One region of the Brevibacillus schisleri genome, then DNA from elsewhere that is predicted to be linked to it. Evidence: riboswitches for the same ligand, from Rfam matches in the RefSeq annotation. Region 1 holds a riboswitch; the other holds the start of a gene.

Region 1 (3,945 bases):
TTTAATATGGACCGTCACTGTATTGAGGGAGCCATAACCATATCCCCAAACACGGTCATAAATTTGCTCTCTTGTAAAGACGATGCCCGCATTTTCTGCGAGGAAGGTGAGCAGTTGGAATTCCTTGGTAGAGAGCTCGATCTTTTGGTTACATACATATACGGAATACGTTTCTTTATGAATTTCCAAGTCCTTGAATTTCAAAACCGTAATTGGAGAAGAGGCTGTTTCTTTCTCAGGCTGCTCTTCGGTATGCTTGCGAATGCGCTCATAGCGACGAAGGTGGGCACGAATGCGAGCGAGCAGCTCTTCTGTATCAAAAGGCTTCGTGATGTAATCGTCTGCGCCGATTTCGAAACCGACTACCTTATCTACCGCTTTTCCTTTGGCACTGAGAAACAGTATAGGCAAATCCCACTCACGGCGAATTTGAGAGCAGAGCTCGTAGCCACTCATGTTGGGCATCATAATATCCAAAAGGATCAGGTTGGGACGCTCACCTTGGCTGAGCAACGAGAGAGCATCTTCTCCGCTTTCAGCAGAAGAAACGCTGAAGCCCTCGTTCTCCAAAATGTCTTCTAGCAGTTCAATAATCTCCAGATTGTCATCGACAATTAAAATGTGATCTTTCACCGGAACAACCCCCAGTTACTTCTATTAATAAGGAATACCATTCAAAGAATGGGTCTTGTCTATCATAACATGCTTTGACCTTATCAGGGGAAGAAACCCCGTAAGTTATTAAGTTGTTCTAATATGTGAGGGTACCTCTTTAGACCAGGTACTAAATTTCGTCAGAAAAAGCCAGAGACGTAGTGTCCCTGGCTTTTATTATTTTGCCGAATGACTATTTTTTAGCTGGTTTTTCCGGCAACGATGCAGCTTGCACCGCTTTTTCCTTATTCGGAGTTTCTGCTTTCGCTAGAACAGGAGCATTGAGACGCTTGGCGCCTACATAACGCTTGCTCCAGTAGTATGGATCGTTCAACTTGGTGTTGACGACTCCACGACCAGATTCCGAGTGCACGAATGTGCCGTCTCCGATGTAGATACCCACGTGAGAAATGCTGCGACCGTTCGTATTGAAGAATACGAGATCGCCTGGTTGCAAATCTTTTCTGTCTACCTCTGTACCTAATTCGTACTGGGAAGCAGAATTGTGAGGCAGGTCTACACCTAACGCATCAAATACGTAGCGCGTGAAACCGGAGCAGTCAAAGCCCTTTTTGGACGAGCCGGAAGATTTGTAAGGGGTACCGTACAAGTCACTGACAACTTCATGGAGAGTATTCTCCTCAGCAGCCTGTGCAGCGCCTGCCCCCATAGCAAGTAATCCAGCCATAAATAAAGATAAAACCATCTTGCGCAAAAGAAACTGCTCCCTTCGTGAGCCTACGAGGTTAGCTGAAGGGTTCGGTCGAAAGGACGCCCTAGGCTGCTAGGAGTAGCAACCATTCACCCCAAAAACGTGGTTCCCCCGTTTCCGCTAAGCGGAATTCGGCTATTTTTCGATGTTTTTTTACACGCACTCTTACTAAGATTCTACGCCAGTCCTTTTTTTCCTTCTTTTTATCTGTTCATTCACATATTCGTCACAAAGATACCGTCAAATGCTGTAACGTTTTCGTTCGACAGTGCAAGCCGCCCTTCGACGCGGGCTTATTCCTGCCTTGCGGGAGAGCTCGTCCGATTAAGGCAGGAAAATGTCTCCGTCCAAGGACGGAGGGAAAAACCAACCGCACGCCCGTTATGGGAAGCCTATACCGAGGGCTACAATAAGGGCATAACGTTCCACAAGCACCACATGCAAAACGAATGGAGGTAAGCGAGTAATGAGCGAACGGTCTGGCAAAGTACTACTCGGGCTGGTTCTGCTGCTAGTCGGTGGGTTGGTTCTTCTCGATCTGGTGGGGATCGATATCGGAGACTTGCTCGGGTTTATCATTCCCGGCGTGATCATGATATACGGTGCCAAAAAGATCATGGGACAAACCGGTTCACGTTTTTGGGGAATCCTGGTCTTCCTATTCGGGTTCCTGATGTTGATTGGCAAGCTTGACCTACTGTTTCACGCGCTTCTGGCCATTGGGGTGATTTATCTGGGATATCGCTTACTGCGTCCCAGCCAAGAACCTAAACAAGCGCCACCTGCTTGGGAGCGTGAATGGGCCCAAAAAGTATTAAAGGAAGATACGCTGGACACTTGGGAGAGAGATGTAAGAAGACGCCCACAGTAACGCCAATGTCGCAAGAGTCTTTTGGATGAACAATATGATGTGATATGATGAGGAGGAAAAAATAATGAGTATCTTTAAACGTTTGCGTGACCTGACAGTAGCTTCGGTAAATGATGCATTGGATTCGATGGAAGATCCGGTAGTAATGCTGAATCAATATATGCGTGACATGGAAGTAGAAATCGGACAAGTTGAAGTAGCGGTTGCCCGTCAGGTTGCACTGGAAAAGAAATTCCGTCAGCAATTGGACGAAGCCAATGCTCTGATCGAAAAACGTGATCGCCAAGTCAAGCTCGCCTTGACTGAAGGAGAAGACGAGTTGGCTCGTCGAGCACTCGCTGACAAGAAGCAGTACGAAGGCCGTGCAGCGGAATATGAAACTCTCTACCTGTCAGCATCCGAGGCAGCTACGCAAATGCGCGAGAAGCTGGCTGAGCTGAAGGAAGAGTTCTATAAAATGCGTGCGAAAAAGTTCACACTGATGGCACGTGCACAAGTAGCTCGTACCCAAAAGCAAGTCAATCAAGCAGTTGTCGGTATCGGCAATCAGTCCGCAGGCCGTGGCTTCGCTCGCATGGAAGAGAAAGTCATGCGCATGGAAGCAGAAGCGCAAATGAGCGGGCAATGGCGTCAAACGAACCGCGCTTGGGAGAACGCTTTGTCTGAACTGGAAAAGGATGATCTCGATGCAGAACTTGCCAGCATCAAAGCATCCATTAAGGAAGTGAAAACACCGGTAGCCAAACCAGTACAATCCTAATTCAACAGGAACTGGGGGATAAGGTGTAGAATAGATTGTGTCAATTCGGCAGCCTGTGTACATCAGGCTGCTTTTCCCCTAGGAGGTACGATTCTTGCAGGACTTCTTGGTCTTTTTGCGGCGGTTTATCGCTGAGCCTGGACGCGTCGGTAGTATAATCCCCAGCTCTCGTTTTTTATGTGAGCAAATGTTGAAAAGCGTCGATTGGGCTTCAACCGATGTGATCCTGGAGCTGGGACCTGGTACAGGGGCATTTACCCAAACGATCTATCAGCGCTTGCATCCCGGCACACAGTACGTGCTCGTGGAACGAGATTCCCAATTTCGCTCTATGCTTCAATCACGTTTTCCCGATCTTCCTATCAGGGAGGAAGCGACTAAACTTAGGTCTTACTTGGAGGAGCAGGACCTTGCAAGTGCAGATGTCATTATCTCAGGTCTGCCATTCGCCAATTTTCCACAAGAGCTGCGGGCAGCAATTCTGGACGAAGTTCAATCTGTACTGAAGCCAGGGGGCCTATTTATTACATTCCAATATTCGCTACAACTCCAAGCTGAGTTGCAGGATCGTTTTCCCTGGGTCAAGATCGACTTTACCCTGTTGAACATTCCGCCTGCATTCATCTATACATGTCGTAATGGACAAAGTGAAAACGATCAGCGTGGGGCGTGAGAGAGGAGACTTTTGTGAAACTGTCCCGTTTGCACAAAATGTTGGCTGGTGTCCTGATTATTTTTACGGGAATCGGTCTTTTATTAGACAGTTTGGGTATCATATCGTTCGGTCTGTTTGACTTGTGGCCGATGGTGCTTATTTATTTTGGCCTTCGTTTGTGGGGGAATAAAAATCGGATTGGCGGAGGGATTCTATTCTCTCTTGGGACCATCATCGCGACGGATATGTGGTTCGGTGTCGGAATTGATGATTTGTTCCAGATTGCAGTACCA
Region 2 (3,945 bases), 420 kb from region 1:
TTCCTTTGAGAAAAATGAGCTCGTCGCGCGGTGTACGGTTGCTGCTCAATTAGTGATCGTGGGAGATGGGGAGCTGCTGGCACGCGTATTTGAGAATATCCTGACCAACGCGATACGCTACGGGGGCGATGGCCAGTTTATCGATTTGAACGCTTATCGTGAGGGCGATGAAGTGGTTGTGCAAATCATGAATTACGGCGACCAGATACCTGAGGAGGCGCTGCCGCATATTTTTGAAATGTTTTTTACAGGCGACAAAGCGCGAACGCATCAAGGAGGAGGCACAGGACTCGGCTTGTTTATTGCCAAAAATATCGTCGAGAAGCATCGGGGAACGATTTCTGTCCAAAGTGATTTGATTCATACGTGTTTTGAGGTCAGGTTGCCGTATGGATGAAATGATGGCAAAAGTAAAAAAATGGAGATGCTTCAATGTCTCCATTTTTTTATTTCATAATTCATAGAGATTTTAAAAAATGGTATAATATTCCTGTATCGAAGTGAATTAACTTTGGGGGAGTTATGAATAAATACACATGGACATTGATAGGTGCGCTAATTGTTGCTGGAATATCATCAGCTACTTGGGCTGGGGCTATTAACCAAGGGGATAAGGAAGCATTACAGGCATATAAAAATATGGAACAGGCACGTAACCAAGAGAACTACCCCTTAAGCAAATCGAGTAGGAATGTAACCCTGTCAAACTTTTCGATTCAGGGAGCTGTTTTACCAGAAGCGGATAAAATACGTAACTATAACGATACGAATATGCAAGGACTACTATCTTCAACGGATGAAAAACTTTCGTTCATTATGGAAGAGGATGAAGTAAAAGGTATCGTTATAGCAACAGATACAGAGCCAATCATGGCTGGTGGTGAAAAAACTGGTCCTGAATTGTTTGACCTTTACGAGAACATGAAAAATACACTCGGGGAAGATGCAAACATTACGTACTTTAGTTATTCAGGTGGGTTTATCTTCGTTGCAACTGATAGGGAAGGTGAGGAAAGCTTGTGGCTCGATCAACGTGCTTCTACATTTTTAGATCTCCCTTCGCACAGGCAACTCAAATCTGGAGAAGTTGTAGAAAAAATTCGAGAAGGTGCGGAATCGGTGGTTGAAGAAAAGACAAACGAACTAGAAATGGGAAGTAAATCTGAATAAAGCGTATAAAGCTAGCTGTTGGCTTTTCACGGAGATTGATAGATGTTCAAAGGCCACTCCAGACAAGGCTGGGAAAAAACAAGAAAGCCGGGTCCCCGCTAGAGGACTCGGCATTTATATCTAATTTCATTATCCGATGAATTCTTGTACCCAGTATCCATTCACAAAGCCTACACCGATTTTGGTGAAGGAAGGATTCATGATGTTTTGACGGTGTCCTTCACTGTTCATCCATTGGTTCATGACTTCCTCAGCGGTGTGTTGACCCATGGCGATGTTCTCACCCGCGGTCATAGAAGATACACCGAATTGTTTCATCATGTCAAATGGAGAGCCATACGTAGGGCTTGTATGGTCAAAGTAGTTGTTGTTGGACATATCAGTCGCTTTTGCTTGTGCAACTTTGTTCAGGGAAGCATCCAGTTCCACTGGCTTCAGACCTGCTTTTGCACGCTCTTGGTTTACCAAATCAGTTACTTGCTTCCCAACAGAGGAAGCATCCACTTGTTGGTTAGCTTGTTTTACTGGCTGTTGAGCTGGCTGCTGTTGATTCGCTGGTGCTGCGTAAGGTGCTTGCATTTGCGGTTGGACAGGTTGCATATATGGTTGATATCCGTATTGCGGACATGTGGTAGCGGCAGAAGCTGTGTTAGAAAAGCCGGAAAGAACAAATCCCAATCCCAATGTTGCGATTGCAATAGTACCAAGGCGTTTCATATTCACATCGTCTCCTTTTTTTGGCCTACGAGGTTAGTTGACGGATTCGGATTGAGGAAACAACCCTACGCACTTTGGCGATTCACCCCATGCAGATCTCTCATCTGCAAGTAAAAAAGATCCCCCGCACTTCCATTCGAGAGGAAGTTTCGGCTGTTTTGTTTGGCATGACCTAGAATAACAGAGATTCACCGGTGAAAGAAACCCGTAAAATTTGGTAGGATTAATAAGAATATCTCTTGAATGAAGCAAGCCTGCTGCTCGGCCAAGTCGTCGAATATGAGGTGGCCAATGTGTTCAAGCCCGCTGACAGTGTCGCCTCACAGCATCAGTCTCATACTTTATTTTCTCTGAACAATAGAAAATGGGCTAGGGAGCCTCATTCCCTAACCCATTTTTTCATTCATTGCACTTAAATCAAATTCTCCGGGTTCAAGCCTTCCAGCTCTGGCAACACAAAGCGCCCATCTTTTCTGATCAGCACATCGTCAAACCAGATTTCGCCGCCGCCGTATTCAGGGCGTTGGATTTGGACCAAGTCCCAGTGAACGGAGGAGCGGTTGCCGTTGTCTGCTACTGTGTAAGCATTCCCTGGCGTGAAGTGGAAGCTGCCCGCGATTTTTTCGTCAAACAGGATGTCCAGCATCGGGTGGAGGATGTGCGGGTTGAAGCCGATCGCGAATTCTCCGATATAGCGTGCGCCCTCGTCCGTGTCGAGGATGTCGTTCAATGCTTTCGTATTGGAGCTGGTCGCTTCTACGATTTTGCCTTCTTTGAAAGTGAACTGAACATCATTGAAGGTAATGCCGTTGTAGATCGATGCGGCGTTGTAGAAAATGGTTCCTTCCACGGAATCACGTACAGGAGCGGTGTATACTTCGCCATCCGGGATATTGCGTTTGCCGTCACATTTGATGGCATTGATTCCTTTAATGGAGAAGCGCAGGTCCGTTTTTGGACCGACGATGCGTACGCGATCAGTGCGCTCCATCAGCTCTTTCAACGGAGTCATGGCAGCTGACATTTTCGCGTAGTCCAGATTGCAGACGGAGAAGTAGAAGTCCTCAAAGCTCTCGAGACTCATTTTGGACAGCTGCGCCATCGACTTGTTCGGGTAGCGCAGTACAACCCAGCGTTTGTTCGGAACGCGCTCGTTCGTATGTACAGGTTGATACAGGACGCGAGCGTAAATGCCCATTTTGTCTTCTGGTACGTCAGCATACTCGTTGATGTTGTCGTAAGCGCGGATGGCGATGTAAGCGTCCATGTCCTTCATCCGGTCATATTCGTATTTTGCCATCAGAGCCATATGTTCTTCGCTCGTGCCTTGATAGAGTGCACGCATGACTTCCTGGTCTTTTAAGGTGACCAAAGGCAGAGCCCCAACTGCAAATGATTCACGTACAAGTGCACGAACGAGTTCAGGTTGGAGGCCTGTATTTTCGATCAGAACTTTTTCGCCTTTTTGCAAATTAAGCGAGTAACGGACGAGACGGCTTGCCAGTTCATTAATGCGTGGATCTGCCATGGTGGTAACCTCCGTAGTAAAATAATTTTGATTAGTGATTAATTTGTATTATTACATAACTGAGCGTAGGCTCGCCAGTGTGTTTGATGCTTCCATTACAGGTAAGCCTCGTAGATCGCGATTACATCGGATTCATTCAATTTTCGTGAGCTAGGCAGATATCCGATTCCGCGTCCGCCAATGCGAACCGCTTCCTCAGCCATTTGGGCCAGTGATTGTTTGGTTACACCGAAGTCAGACAGACGTTCGGTGATTCCCATGCGCTCATACCAACGGCGAACGGCTTCAATCGTTGCTCGTGCTGCTTCGTCCTCGTTCTCCACCGTAACACCAAAACAATGACGTCCCATACGGGCTAGTCTCTCGGGACGGTCTTGCAATATCACCTGTTCGAAATACGGAAGGGACAGGATCGCCAGTCCACGACCATGAGCCATATCGTAGATTCCGCTCAGCGGATGTTCAATTCCGTGCAAAGGCATGCCAGCACCGCGACCGCCAGCAGCGAAGGGACTGATGCCCAGCGTGCT

The links. Region 1 has a riboswitch for cyclic di-AMP ahead of ACUUHJ_RS05625 (C40 family peptidase). Riboswitches for the same ligand answer to the same signal wherever they lie in the genome.
Region 2: another riboswitch for cyclic di-AMP. It lies ahead of ACUUHJ_RS03635 (CAP domain-containing protein); the one in region 1 lies ahead of ACUUHJ_RS05625 (C40 family peptidase).

The regions. Positions count from the first base shown of each region.
Region 1 is NZ_JBVNDM010000001.1:1,112,166-1,116,110, forward strand. It holds gene ACUUHJ_RS05620 (response regulator transcription factor) at 1-633, opposite strand, end outside; gene ACUUHJ_RS05625 (C40 family peptidase) at 848-1,369, opposite strand; cyclic di-AMP (ydaO/yuaA leader) riboswitch at 1,374-1,513, opposite strand; gene ACUUHJ_RS05630 (LiaF transmembrane domain-containing protein) at 1,833-2,237, shown strand; gene ACUUHJ_RS05635 (PspA/IM30 family protein) at 2,302-2,997, shown strand; gene ACUUHJ_RS05640 (class I SAM-dependent methyltransferase) at 3,092-3,670, shown strand; gene liaF (cell wall-active antibiotics response protein LiaF) at 3,685-3,945, shown strand, end outside.
Region 2 is NZ_JBVNDM010000001.1:688,794-692,738, forward strand. It holds gene ACUUHJ_RS03625 (sensor histidine kinase) at 1-397, shown strand, start outside; gene ACUUHJ_RS03630 (hypothetical protein) at 523-1,170, shown strand; gene ACUUHJ_RS03635 (CAP domain-containing protein) at 1,300-1,887, opposite strand; cyclic di-AMP (ydaO/yuaA leader) riboswitch at 1,895-2,052, opposite strand; gene ACUUHJ_RS03640 (aminopeptidase) at 2,300-3,415, opposite strand; gene ACUUHJ_RS03645 (iron-containing alcohol dehydrogenase) at 3,511-3,945, opposite strand, start outside.